Corallococcus sp. EGB: one gene and its partner. The protein of the gene in region 2 interacts with the protein of the main gene of each other region in a pairwise test. Links are inferred from orthologs where the notes say so. Each region holds a gene or a part of one and is shown on either strand. Other genes may lie near its edges.

Region 1 (5,001 bases), 540 kb from region 2 along the record:
CCCTCGCCCTCCAGCGCCCCGAGCGCCGCCACGGCCACCTGGAGCGCCGCTGCCTTGCGGCCCGCCACGTCCCGGGCCATGGCCTGGGCCTTCGGCAGGTCCTTCGCCGCGATGGCCTCGTCCAGGGCCTCGCGCAGCTCCATGACCTCCTCCAGGAACTCCAGGGGCATGTCCTTCTGGGCGCCCGCGTCCTCGCGGTCCAGGTCCACGCCATGGAGCTTGAGCAGATAGAAGGCGCGGCGCACCGGGTCCTTCAGCGTCTTGAAGGCCTCGTTGAGGGCGGTGGTGCCCTCCACGGCGGCCAGGCGCGCCTTCGCGTCACCGGGCGCGACGCGGTCCGGGTGCAGTTGGAGCGACAGCTCCCGGTACTGCTTCTCCAGGGCCGGCACGTCCACGGCGTGGGAGCGGGGCAGCCCGAACACGTCGAAGTGGGTCCTCACGATGGGGAGTCCTCGGGGGAATCGAAAGGAAGAAGCGGGGAAACGAAAAAAGGGGCCCGGCACCGGGCCGGACCCCTGCGGCCCGCTCCCTGACCAACGGGGCGGGCGGGAAGGCCTCGTGGGCTTCAGACGGAGAAGCTCTCTCCGCAGCCGCAGGCAGCCTTGACGTTGGGGTTGTTCAGCTTGAAGCCGGACGCCATCAGCGTCTGCTCGAACACCAGCTCCGTGCCGATGAGGTACAGGTAGCTCTTGGGGTCCACGAAGACGCGCACGCCGTCGCGCTCGAACACCTTGTCGCGCTCGCGGGACTTCTCCGCCCACTCCATGGAGTACTGGAGACCGGAGCACCCGCCACCCTTCACGGCGATGCGCAGGCCGGCCTCCGGCGTCTGCCGCTCCTCCAGGAGTTGCTTGAGGCGCGCCACGGCGCTGTCCGCCAGGCCAATGCCCTTGGGGGCCGGCTTGGGGGGCGTCTGAGGGGCCTGGGTCGTCTGGGCCTGCTCGTTCATGGGGTCGTCCTCAATCCTGGAAGTGAAGTGCCGCGAGGGGCCTACGACTGCCGCGCCGCGCGCTTCTTCTTGAAGTCCTCGATGGCCGCCTTGATGGCGTCCTCGGCCAGCACGGAGCAGTGGATCTTCACCGGGGGCAGCGCCAGCTCCCGGGCCACGTCCTTGTTGGAGATGGTCATGGCCTGGTCCACCGTCTTGCCCTTCACCCACTCGGTGACGAGCGAGCTGGACGCGATGGCGGAGCCGCAGCCGAAGGTCTTGAACCGCGCGTCTTCAATCACGCCCGCGTCGCTGATCTTCAGCTGGAGGCGCATCACGTCGCCGCAGGCGGGAGCGCCCACGAGGCCGGTGCCGACGTTCGGGTCGTTCTTGTCGAGCGTCCCCACGTTGCGGGGGTTCTCGTAGTGCTCGATGACCTTCTCGCTGTAAGCCATGCGTCTAACGCTCCTTCATCATCCAACGCTTGAACTGATGCGCCATCCGGGCAACCGATGCGCGGCCGGGCGGGCGGGGGCTTCCGTGCCCGGCGGGAAGTCTTGAGGCGAGGGGAGCGCCTAGTGCGCGGTCCACTCGATGCTCTTGAGGTCGATGCCTTCCTTGGCCATCTCGTACAGGGGGCTCATGTCTCGCAACTTGCGGACTTTGTCCACCACCAGGCGGATGACGAAGTCGACCTCCTCCTCGGTGTTGAAGCGGCCCAGGCCGAAGCGGATGGAGCTGTGCGCCATGTCCTCTTCGACTCCCAGCGCGCGCAGCACGTAGGAGGGCTCCAGCGACGCGGACGTGCACGCGGAGCCGGAGGACACCGCGACGTCCTTGATGGACATCATCAGGGCCTCGCCCTCCACGTAGGCGAACGACAGGTTGAGGCTGCCCGGCATGCGGTGCTCCAGGCTGCCGTTCACCGTCACCATGTCCAGCTGCTCCAGGATGCCCGTGCGCAGCCGCTCGCGCAGGCGGAACAGGCGCGCGGACTCCTCCGGAAGCTCGTTCTTCGCCACCTCCGCCGCCGCGCCGAAGCCGACGATGGACGCCACGTTCAGCGTGCCGCTGCGCATGCCGCGCTCGTGGCCGCCGCCGTCCACCATGGGCGCGATGCGCACGCGCGGCTTGCGGCGCACGTAGAGGGCGCCCACGCCCTTGGGGCCGTACATCTTGTGGCCGCTGATGGAGGCCAGGTCGACGTTCATCTTCTCCACGTCGAAGGGCACCTTGCCCACGCCCTGCACCGCGTCGCAGTGGAAGAGGACGCCCTTCTCCCGGCACAGCTTGCCAATCTCCGCCACCGGCTGGACCACGCCGATCTCGTTGTTGGCGAACATGATGGAGACGAGCACCGTCTTCGGCGTGAGGGCCGCGGCCAGCTTCTCCAGGCTCACGCGGCCGTCGCGCTCCACGTCCAGGTAGGTGACGCGCGCGCCGCCGGTGGGCATCTCCGCCCACTTCTGGAACGTCTCGTCGGCTTCCAGGTGGTGCTTCGCCGCGAGCTCCGGGACTTCTTCCGGCGTCACGTCGCGCCCGGCCAACTGGCCCAGGCGCAGCAGCTTGAGCTCGTCCAGGCGCTCCTGGCGCACGCGCTCCAGGCGCTTGCAGGTGTCCAGGACGGCCTTGTGCTCCGTCTTCAGGGTGATGATGTGGTCGCCCTTGGACTTGTAGAACTCGATGACGCCCTTGATGGCCAGGTTGTCGGATTCGGTGGCGCCGGAGGTGAAGACGATCTCCTTCTCCGACGCGCCAATGAGGTCCGCCACCTGCCGCCGCGCCTTCTCCACCGCGGCCTCGGCCTTCCAGCCGAACGCGTGATTGCGGCTGGCCGCGTTGCCGAAGTCCTCGCGGAGGTAGGGCAACATCGCCTCCAGCACCCGCGGGTCCAGCGGGGTGGTCGCGTGGTTGTCCATGTAGATGGGCAGGTTCAGCATGAAATCCTCAGGAAGAAGTGACGCAGGAGGGTGGAACGTCCCTCCGCTCCCCGGCGACGCGGTGGGTCCGCGCGCAGCGGCAGGGTCTACACGGGCCCACACGAATGTGGACCGGACTGGTCAATTATAAAATCGACCCCCCTCGGGTCAAGGGAACATGGGGCGCAATGCCCCTGTGTCCGACGCGTCGGGTCGAGGAGCGCTCCGGCGGGGTCCAACGCTCCTCCGGAGTGGAGCACTCCGGCTGTGCCGGGTTGGAGCGGGGAGAGCCGAAACGGCGCTTCGCGAGCCCATAAGTGCCCGTTTCGTGGCCCCGCGGGAGATGGCCGGGGGCCTGCACTGGAGCGGTCGCGGAGGGTGCGAACACATGAGCGCCAACGCGAAGTCACAGGCCCGGAGCAACGCCCACGAGACGCAGTCGGAGGGAACGGGGCGGCCGTCGCTGATCCGCCTGGAGGGGGGACTGGAGCGCTCCCGCTACGCGGACGGCTGGCGGGCGGGCAAGCCCGCGGAGGACCCGGAGAAGGTGAAGAAGTGGGGGCTCATCACCGCGCGGCCCAGCGAGTTCCTCATCCACATGCGCCGGGGGCGCGTGCGCGAGGTGAGCGGCCAGGGCGCCAGCTGCTTCAAGCTGCCCGGGGACTCGGTGGCCATCGTGCCCACCAGCATCCAGCGCCTTCAGTTCACCGCGGATCAGGTGACGAACGAGAAGGTGGGCGTAGCGGTGACGGGCCTGGCGGTGTACCGCATCGCGGATCCGCTGGTGGCCTTCCGGATGCTCAACTTCAGCTACCCGGAGCGCGCGCAGGAGAAGCTGGCCGAGCTGCTCGGGGAGATGTTCGTGGGCGCGGCGCGGCGGCTGGTGGCGAACCTCTCCGTGGAGGAGGTCCTCACCCGGCGCAAGGAGGGCATCGCGGCGGAGTTGATGCGCGAGATCGCCCCGGTGCTGTCCGGGAAGGGCCGGATGGAGGACCGCACCGACTCGGGCTGGGGCGTGCTGCTGGACACGATTGAAATCCAGGACGTGCGCGTCCTGTCCTCCGCCGTCTTCGAGCACATGCAGGCGCGCTTCCGCCGCGAACAGGAGCGGCAGGCGCGCGAGGCGGAGCTGGCCAAGGAGCGCTTCGTGCGGCGCGAGGAGACGGAGGCCGAGCGCCTGCTCAACCTCCAGAAGCTCGCCGCGCGAGAGGAGGTCCGCCAGCGCACGCAGGCCTCCGAGGAGCAGGCGCAGATGGAGCAGCTCGCGCAGGAGGCGCGGCTGGCCCAGGCGAAGATGGAGCAGGCGCGCCAGCAGCAGCAGGAGCGCACCGCCGTGGAGCGCGAGGTGGCGCTCGCGAAGCTGAACGCACAGGAGGAGGTCCGCACGCGCACGGAGGCCTTGAAGGAGCAGGCCCGGCTGGAGGCGCTGGCCACGGACGCGCGGCTGGAGGAGGCGCGGCTGACGAGCGAACGGCAGCTCGCGTACAACCGCGCCCAGGGTGAGCTGGAGCAGCTGCGCTGGGAGCAGGAGGCGGAGGCCGCGAAGGCACAGGTGGAGCTGGAGCGGCTGCGCCGCCAGCAGGAGGCGGAGTCCGCGCGCCATGACATCCAGCTGGCCGAGGCCCGGCAGGAGGCCGAGCAGTTGTCCGCCCGGCTCCAGGTGATGCTCGCGAAGCAGGCCATCGCGGAGGCGGAGGCCGGCATCGCGGAGCTGGAGCTGCGGCGCACGCGCGCGCTGCAAGGGCTGGAGATGGAGCGGGCGAAGGCGCTGCGCGACATCGAGAACTCGGTGAGCCCGGAGGTCATCCAGCTGACGCTGGCGCGGCAGCTGCCCCAGGTGGCGGCGGCCTTCCAGCAGAAGATGGGCGAGGTGCACGTGACGGCGGTGGATGGCGCGAATCCCTTTGGCTACATCGCCGCCGCCGTGGAGGGCGTGATGGGGCTGGCGCGCTCCGCCGGACTGAAGGTGCCTGCCTCCCCGGCGCAGCCGCCTGTGGGGTAGCCGCGTCCGCTGCCTCCGCATATAGAAAGGGGCCGCTTCCGGAGCCTGTGCGGTCCGGAGCGCGCGGAGGCGGAAGGCACGCATGGACACGAAGAAGCTGACGCTGGCGGCGGTGGTGGCGGGAGTGGCGGTGGCGGTGGTGCCGTGGCTTT
Region 2 (5,685 bases):
GAAGATGACGTTGGCGCTCTTGCCCATGGCCAGCGCCAGGGAATAGCAGGCGCCGTCGCGCTCGGTGTCCTCCAGCTGGCGCTCGTTGAGGCGGCGCTTGCCGCCGTGGAAGCAGGCCTCGGTCTCGGGAGACACGCCGGCCTCCAGGAGCGCGCTGCCGGTGACGATCTTGAAGATGCTGGCGGCCGGGTACACCGCGCGGATGGGCAACCCGCGCAGCTCCGGCTTCGCCTCGGAGTGCTCCGCCAGCGCGAGCACGCGGCCGGTGGAGGGCTCCAGGACCACCGCGGCGCCGTAGGGCACCTGGTAGTTCTCCATGATCTTGGTGAGCGACGCCTGGAGGCCTGGGTCGATGGTGAGCACCTGATCCGGCGCGCTCTTGCCGCCCTTCACCACCAGCTTGTTGCCCTCCAGCTTCGCGCGGGCCACCAGGTCCTGCGCGCGGGGAAGCCCCTGGAGCTTCGAGAACGGCGGCGCCTTCTCACGCGAGGGCACCGGCATCGGAGGCACCATGCCGGGCTCCAGCGCGGACGCATCCTTCGCGGCCAGCGCCTCCGCCAGCGCGCGCGCATCCACCGGGCGCGTGTCCGTGCCCTGCACGGTGGAGGTCGCCGTGGCGGCCTCGGCCTGGGCCTGCGCGACCGCAGCGCCGCTCGTGGACGGAGCCGCGGCCGGGGCTTGCGCCGCGGTCGCACCGTTCGCGGAGGGAGCAGCACCTGGAGCCTGCGAGGCGGCCGCACCGCTCACGGACGGCTCAACGGCCGGCGCCTGCGCGATGCTCGCGGCGGCCCCGGCATCCGACGCGCCCGCCCGAGCACGATGTTCGGCCTCCACCTTCTCCACCAGCGCGCGGGCGCCCACCGGACCCGCGTCCGTTGCCAGCGCGTCCGCCGTCCGCGCGAGCGCCTGGGCATCCGACGGGGCAGCGGGTGACGGCGCGGGATTCGCGTCCGGCCCGGGCGCGGAGGCGCCCAGGAGCAGCGTGAGGGGGAACAGCGGCAGGGCGGCGAGGAGACGGTGCTTCATCATGCTTCAGGGCTCTCCTTGGGGGGCAGGGAGCAGGCCGCTGGATCCTAGTCACTGAGAGCGCGCTGTCCACGGCTTGCCTCCCTGTCTGCCGCCTTCGTCCGCGAGAAACCTGGGAAGGTGCTCGGAGGTCCAGTAGGGTCCTGTGCACCTTGGACGGACTCAAAGAGACATTGGTGATCTGGGAAGCCGAGCTGCGCCGGGCCCTGAAGAGTGGCCGGGCCATCGTGCTGCTCGGGCTCTACAGCATGTTCTCCGCGCTGGTGCTGCTCATCGTGGGCTTCGTTACCCGCGAGCTGCAATCCCAGGTGAACGCGAAGCTCGCCGAATCCGGCGCCGACGCGGAGGTCGCCACGCGCGCCGCGGAGGAGATGCACCGCGGGGTGCTCGGCTTCCTCGCCAGCAACGACCCCGCGATGATGGAGGCCCTGGCGAAGGTGCCCATCGTGGTGCTCGTCGTCTTCAAGATCACCCTCTTCTTCCTGCCCGCCTACATCGCGCTGATGGGCTTCGACCAGGTGAGCGGAGAAGTGGGACCGCGCTCCATGCGCTACCTCACCGTGCGCGCGCGCCGCTCGTCGGTGCTGCTGGGCAAGTTCCTCTCCCAGGCGACCCTGCTGGTGGGGCTGGTGCTGGTCATCGACCTGGCCATCTTCATCTACGCGCGCATCATCAACGCGGACTTCGCCTTCGCGGATCTGGTGCTCAACCTCCTGAAGTTCTGGTGCGCCACCATCGTCTTCTCGCTGGCGTACATCTCGCTCACCACGCTGTGCTCCAGCCTCTTCCGCACCCCCGCGGTGAGCCTCGTCTTCAACTTCAGCCTGCTCTTCGTCTTCTGGCTGATGGACTCCGTGGGACGCGCCGTGAGCGACGAGAGCCCGGTGCGCTTCCTGCGCTACCTGTCCCCGTCGTACTACTCGGTCAACCTGCTGCACCCGAGGCTCGCCGAGTTCGCCATCAGCGGCGCGGCCTACGCCGCCTTCGCGGCCGCCTTCCTCTTCGGCGCCTACGGCGTCCTGCGCACGAGGGACCTGTGAGCGACCTGGCCATCCAGCTGAACAACGTCTCCAAGACCTTCGGCCCCAAGGTCGCCGTCAACGCGGTGAGCTTCCAGGTCCAGAAGGGGGACGTGTTCGGCCTCATCGGCCCCAACGGCGCCGGCAAGACGACCACCTTCTCCATGATGTGCGGCTACCTCTACCCGTCCCAGGGCTCGCTCCAGGTGATGGGCGTGTCGCCCACCACGCCCGGCGCCCTCAAGGGCCGCGTGGGCGCCCTGCCCCAGGACGCGGTGCTGCCCCCGGGCTGGGAGGTGGGCGCGCTGCTCACGTACTGGGCCCGCCTGTCGGACCTCCCCCAGCCGGAGCACGAGGCCCGCGGCGCCCTGGAGAAGGTGGGCCTGATGGAGGCCTGGAAGGTCCAGACACAGGCGCTCAGCCACGGCATGGCCAAGCGCGCCGCCATGGCCCAGGCCCTGATGGGCCGCCCCCCCCTCGTGCTCCTGGATGAGCCCACCGCCGGCCTGGATCCGCGCATCGCCGCGCAGGTGCGCCAGGTCATCAAGGACATGAAGGGCACGCAGACGGTGGTCGTCTCCAGCCACAACCTCCAGGAGCTGGAGGAGCTGTGCGACGCCGCCGCCATCCTCGACAAGGGCTCGCTCGCGCAGGCCGGCACCATGTCCGAGCTCACCGGCCAGGGCGCCGAGTTCCGCGTCCAGATCGCCCGGGGCGACGTCATCATCCCCGAAATCACGTCCCTGCCCGGCGTCACCGACGCGCGCATGGAGGGCACGGACGTGCTGCGCGTGCGCTTCGACGGCCAGGCCCACAAGGCCGAGGAGGTCATCAGCCGCACCGTCGGCCACCTCCTCCAGCACCAGGTGCTCATCCTCGGGGTCAGCCGCGGCCGCCGCCTGGAGGACCGCGTCCTCCAGCTGCTGTAGGCCTGCCCCCCACGGGCGCTCACCCCGCCTTGCGCACCCAGCCCACGTAGTGGGCACCGCGGTGCTCCAGGCGGACGAGCACATTGCCCGTCGCGTCGCACCACGCGGGCAGATCCGCCTCCAGCCCCCGGTCCGTGGAGATGAGCTCCACCAGCGTCCCGGGCTGGAGGCGGCGCATGGCCTTGGCAATCTCCAGGATGGGCACCGGACAGAGGGCCCCGGACGTATCCACGCGCACACCGGCTTCCATGGCCGCGCATCCTCTCACGGTTGGGTCACGGCCCAAGCGCCTCCCCCACGCATTCCAAGAGGGAATTTTGGCGCTCCGAGCGTCGTTGTCCGACCCTTCGAGGCCTCTGGATAACGGGCGGACGCAGGCGGTCATCGCGGCTTGCGTGTCTGGAATTCCCTCTGTTAAGTACCCCGCCCTTTCCCTACCCAGACACCCGCTTGGGGCCCGGAGTCGGACCTATGGCGCAGGAGCATTCCCAACCCATGAAGCCCAATGTCATCGTGGCCCTGCTGGTGGGCCTGGTGCTCGGGTTCGTTGGCGGCCGTGCCGCCACCGGCTCGAAAACCACCCCCGGCAGCACGCCTTCCCTCGCGCAGGCCGCCAACAAGCCCGCCGCGCGCGCCGTGGACCCCACCGTCTTCAAGGTGCCCATCGACGGCGCCCCGACGAAGGGCAGCGCCAACGCGCTCGTCACCCTGGTGGAGTTCTCCGACTACCAGTGCCCGTTCTGCAGCCGCGCGCACAACACCGTCCAGCAGCTGGAGAAGGACTACGGCAGCAAGCTCCGCGTGGTGATGCGCCAGAACCCGCTGTCCTTCCACGCCCAGGCCCGCCCCGCGGCCCTCGCGGCGCTCGCCGCCGGTGAGCAGGGCAAGTACTGGGAGATGCACGACGTCCTCTTCGCCAACCAGAAGAAGCTGGATGCGGAGAGCCTGGAGGGCTACGCCAAGCAGATCGGCCTGGACCTGGCGAAGTGGAAGGCGGACATGGCGGACGCGCGCCTGGGCGCCACCATCGACAAGGAGCAGGCCCTGGCCCAGCAGCTGGGCGCCAGCGGCACGCCGGCCTTCTTCATCAACGGCCGCTTCCTCTCCGGCGCGCAGCCCATCGAGAACTTCAAGGCCCTCATCGACGAGGAGATGGGCAAGGCCGAGGCCCTGGTGAAGAGCGGCGTCGCGCCGTCGCAGGTGTACGCGCGCACCATCGAGAAGGGCCTCGAGCGCGCCCCGTCCCGCCCCCAGCAGCCGGATGCGCCCCCGGCCGCCGCGAAGAAGATCGAGATCCCCTCGGACTCCCCCGTCTTCGGCCCGGCCACCGCGAAGGTGACCATCGTCGAGTGGTCCGACTTCGAGTGCCCGTTCTGCAGCCGCGCGGTGCCGACCCTCACCAAGATCAAGGAGACCTACGGCAAGGACGTGCGCGTGGTGTTCCGCCACCAGCCGCTGCCCATGCACTCGCACGCGAAGCTCGCCGCCCAGGCCTCCATGGCCGCCCACGAGCAGGGCAAGTTCTGGGAGATGCATGACAAGCTCTTCGCCAACCAGCGCGCCCTGGAGCGCGGTGACCTGGAGAAGTACGCCCAGGAGCTGGGCCTGAACATGAGCAAGTTCAAGGCCGACCTGGAGTCCAGCAAGGTGGCCGCGAAGGTGGAGGCGGATGCCTCCGCGGGCATGGCGGTGGGCGCCAACGGCACCCCGGCCTTCTTCATCAACGGCCGCTTCCTCTCCGGCGCGCAGCCCTTCGAGGCCTTCAAGCCCCTCATCGACCAGGAGATCGCCAAGGCCGACAAGGCGCTCGCCGCCGGCACCAAGGCGGAGGACCTCTACGCCAAGCTGAACCAGGACAACGTCAACGCCGCGCCGGCCGCTCCCGCGGAGCCGGCCGAGCCGGCGGTGCAGAAGGTGGAGCTGGGCAACGCCCCGGTGCGCGGTCCGAAGAACGCGCCGGTGACCATCGTCGCCTGGTCTGACTTCGAGTGCCCCTTCTGCGGCCGCGCCGTGCCGACCATCGAGCAGGTGGAGAAGGAGTACAAGGGCAAGGTCAAGTTCGCCTTCAAGCACCAGCCCCTGCCCTTCCACCAGCACGCCAAGCTCGCCGCCCAGGCCTCCATGGCCGCGAACGAGCAGGGCAAGTTCTGGGAGATGCACGACAAGCTCTTCGCCAACCAGCGCTCGCTGGACCGCGAGAGCCTGGAGAAGTACGCCCAGGAGCTGAAGCTGGACATGAACAAGTTCAAGGCGGCCCTGGACTCCGGCAAGTTCGACAAGCAGATCGAGGCGGACATGGCGGATGGTGCCTCCAAGGGCGCCAACGGCACGCCCACCTTCTTCATCAACGGCCGCACGCTGGTGGGCGCGCAGCCCTTCGAGGCCTTCAAGCGCGTCATCGACGAGGAGCTGAAGAAGGCCGGCGTCGCGGTGGCGGCGGAAGCGAAGTAGCCCTCGCCCGTTCCTGAAACACACAAGGCCGCCGGCTCCCACGGGAACCGGCGGCCTTCGTGTTTCCAGCGCGTGCCCGGTGAGACGTCAGGACACGGCGATGGCGTCGATCTCCACCTGGGAGCCGCGCGGCAGCGCGGACACCTGCACGGTGGCGCGGGCCGGCGGCGTGCCCGGGAAGGCGCGCGCGTACACCTCGTTCACCTTGGCGAAGTCACCCAGGTTGGTGAGGAAGATGGTGCAGCGCACGACGTGGCTGA

What was found.
Region 1: the proteins of KYK13_RS15300 (region 2) and KYK13_RS13335 interact in binary tests that used the Escherichia coli proteins (3 or more experiments, as listed by UniProt). The link is inferred for Corallococcus sp. EGB from one-to-one orthologs.

What each region holds. Positions count from the first base shown.
Region 1 is NZ_CP079946.1:3,111,816-3,116,816, forward strand. What follows is about bases 685-3,638. They hold KYK13_RS13335 (IscS subfamily cysteine desulfurase), read right to left. Parts: upstream 2,866-3,638; coding sequence 1,504-2,865; downstream 685-1,503. Other genes in these bases: KYK13_RS13325 (iron-sulfur cluster assembly accessory protein), read right to left, coding at 685-949; iscU (Fe-S cluster assembly scaffold IscU), read right to left, coding at 991-1,383; KYK13_RS13340 (SPFH domain-containing protein), read left to right, coding at 3,236-3,638. Outside these bases: Fe-S protein assembly co-chaperone HscB, read right to left, coding at 1-440; more of KYK13_RS13325, read right to left, coding at 566-684; more of KYK13_RS13340, read left to right, coding at 3,639-4,849; KYK13_RS13345 (protein-disulfide reductase DsbD), read left to right, coding at 4,932-5,001. UniProt on the Escherichia coli protein: Master enzyme that delivers sulfur to a number of partners involved in Fe-S cluster assembly, tRNA modification or cofactor biosynthesis. Catalyzes the removal of elemental sulfur from cysteine to produce alanine.
Region 2 is NZ_CP079946.1:3,649,505-3,655,189, reverse strand. What follows is about bases 1,610-4,382. They hold KYK13_RS15300 (sulfurtransferase TusA family protein), read right to left. Parts: upstream 3,225-4,382; coding sequence 2,994-3,224; downstream 1,610-2,993. Other genes in these bases: KYK13_RS15295 (thioredoxin domain-containing protein), read left to right, coding at 3,470-4,382; KYK13_RS15305 (ABC transporter ATP-binding protein), read left to right, coding at 2,063-2,974; KYK13_RS15310 (ABC transporter permease), read left to right, coding at 1,610-2,066. In the rest of the region: KYK13_RS15315 (penicillin-binding transpeptidase domain-containing protein), read right to left, coding at 1-1,029; more of KYK13_RS15310, read left to right, coding at 1,200-1,609; more of KYK13_RS15295, read left to right, coding at 4,383-5,425; KYK13_RS15290 (RidA family protein), read right to left, coding at 5,513-5,685. UniProt on the Escherichia coli protein: Sulfur carrier protein involved in sulfur trafficking in the cell. Part of a sulfur-relay system required for 2-thiolation during synthesis of 2-thiouridine of the modified wobble base 5-methylaminomethyl-2-thiouridine (mnm(5)s(2)U) in tRNA.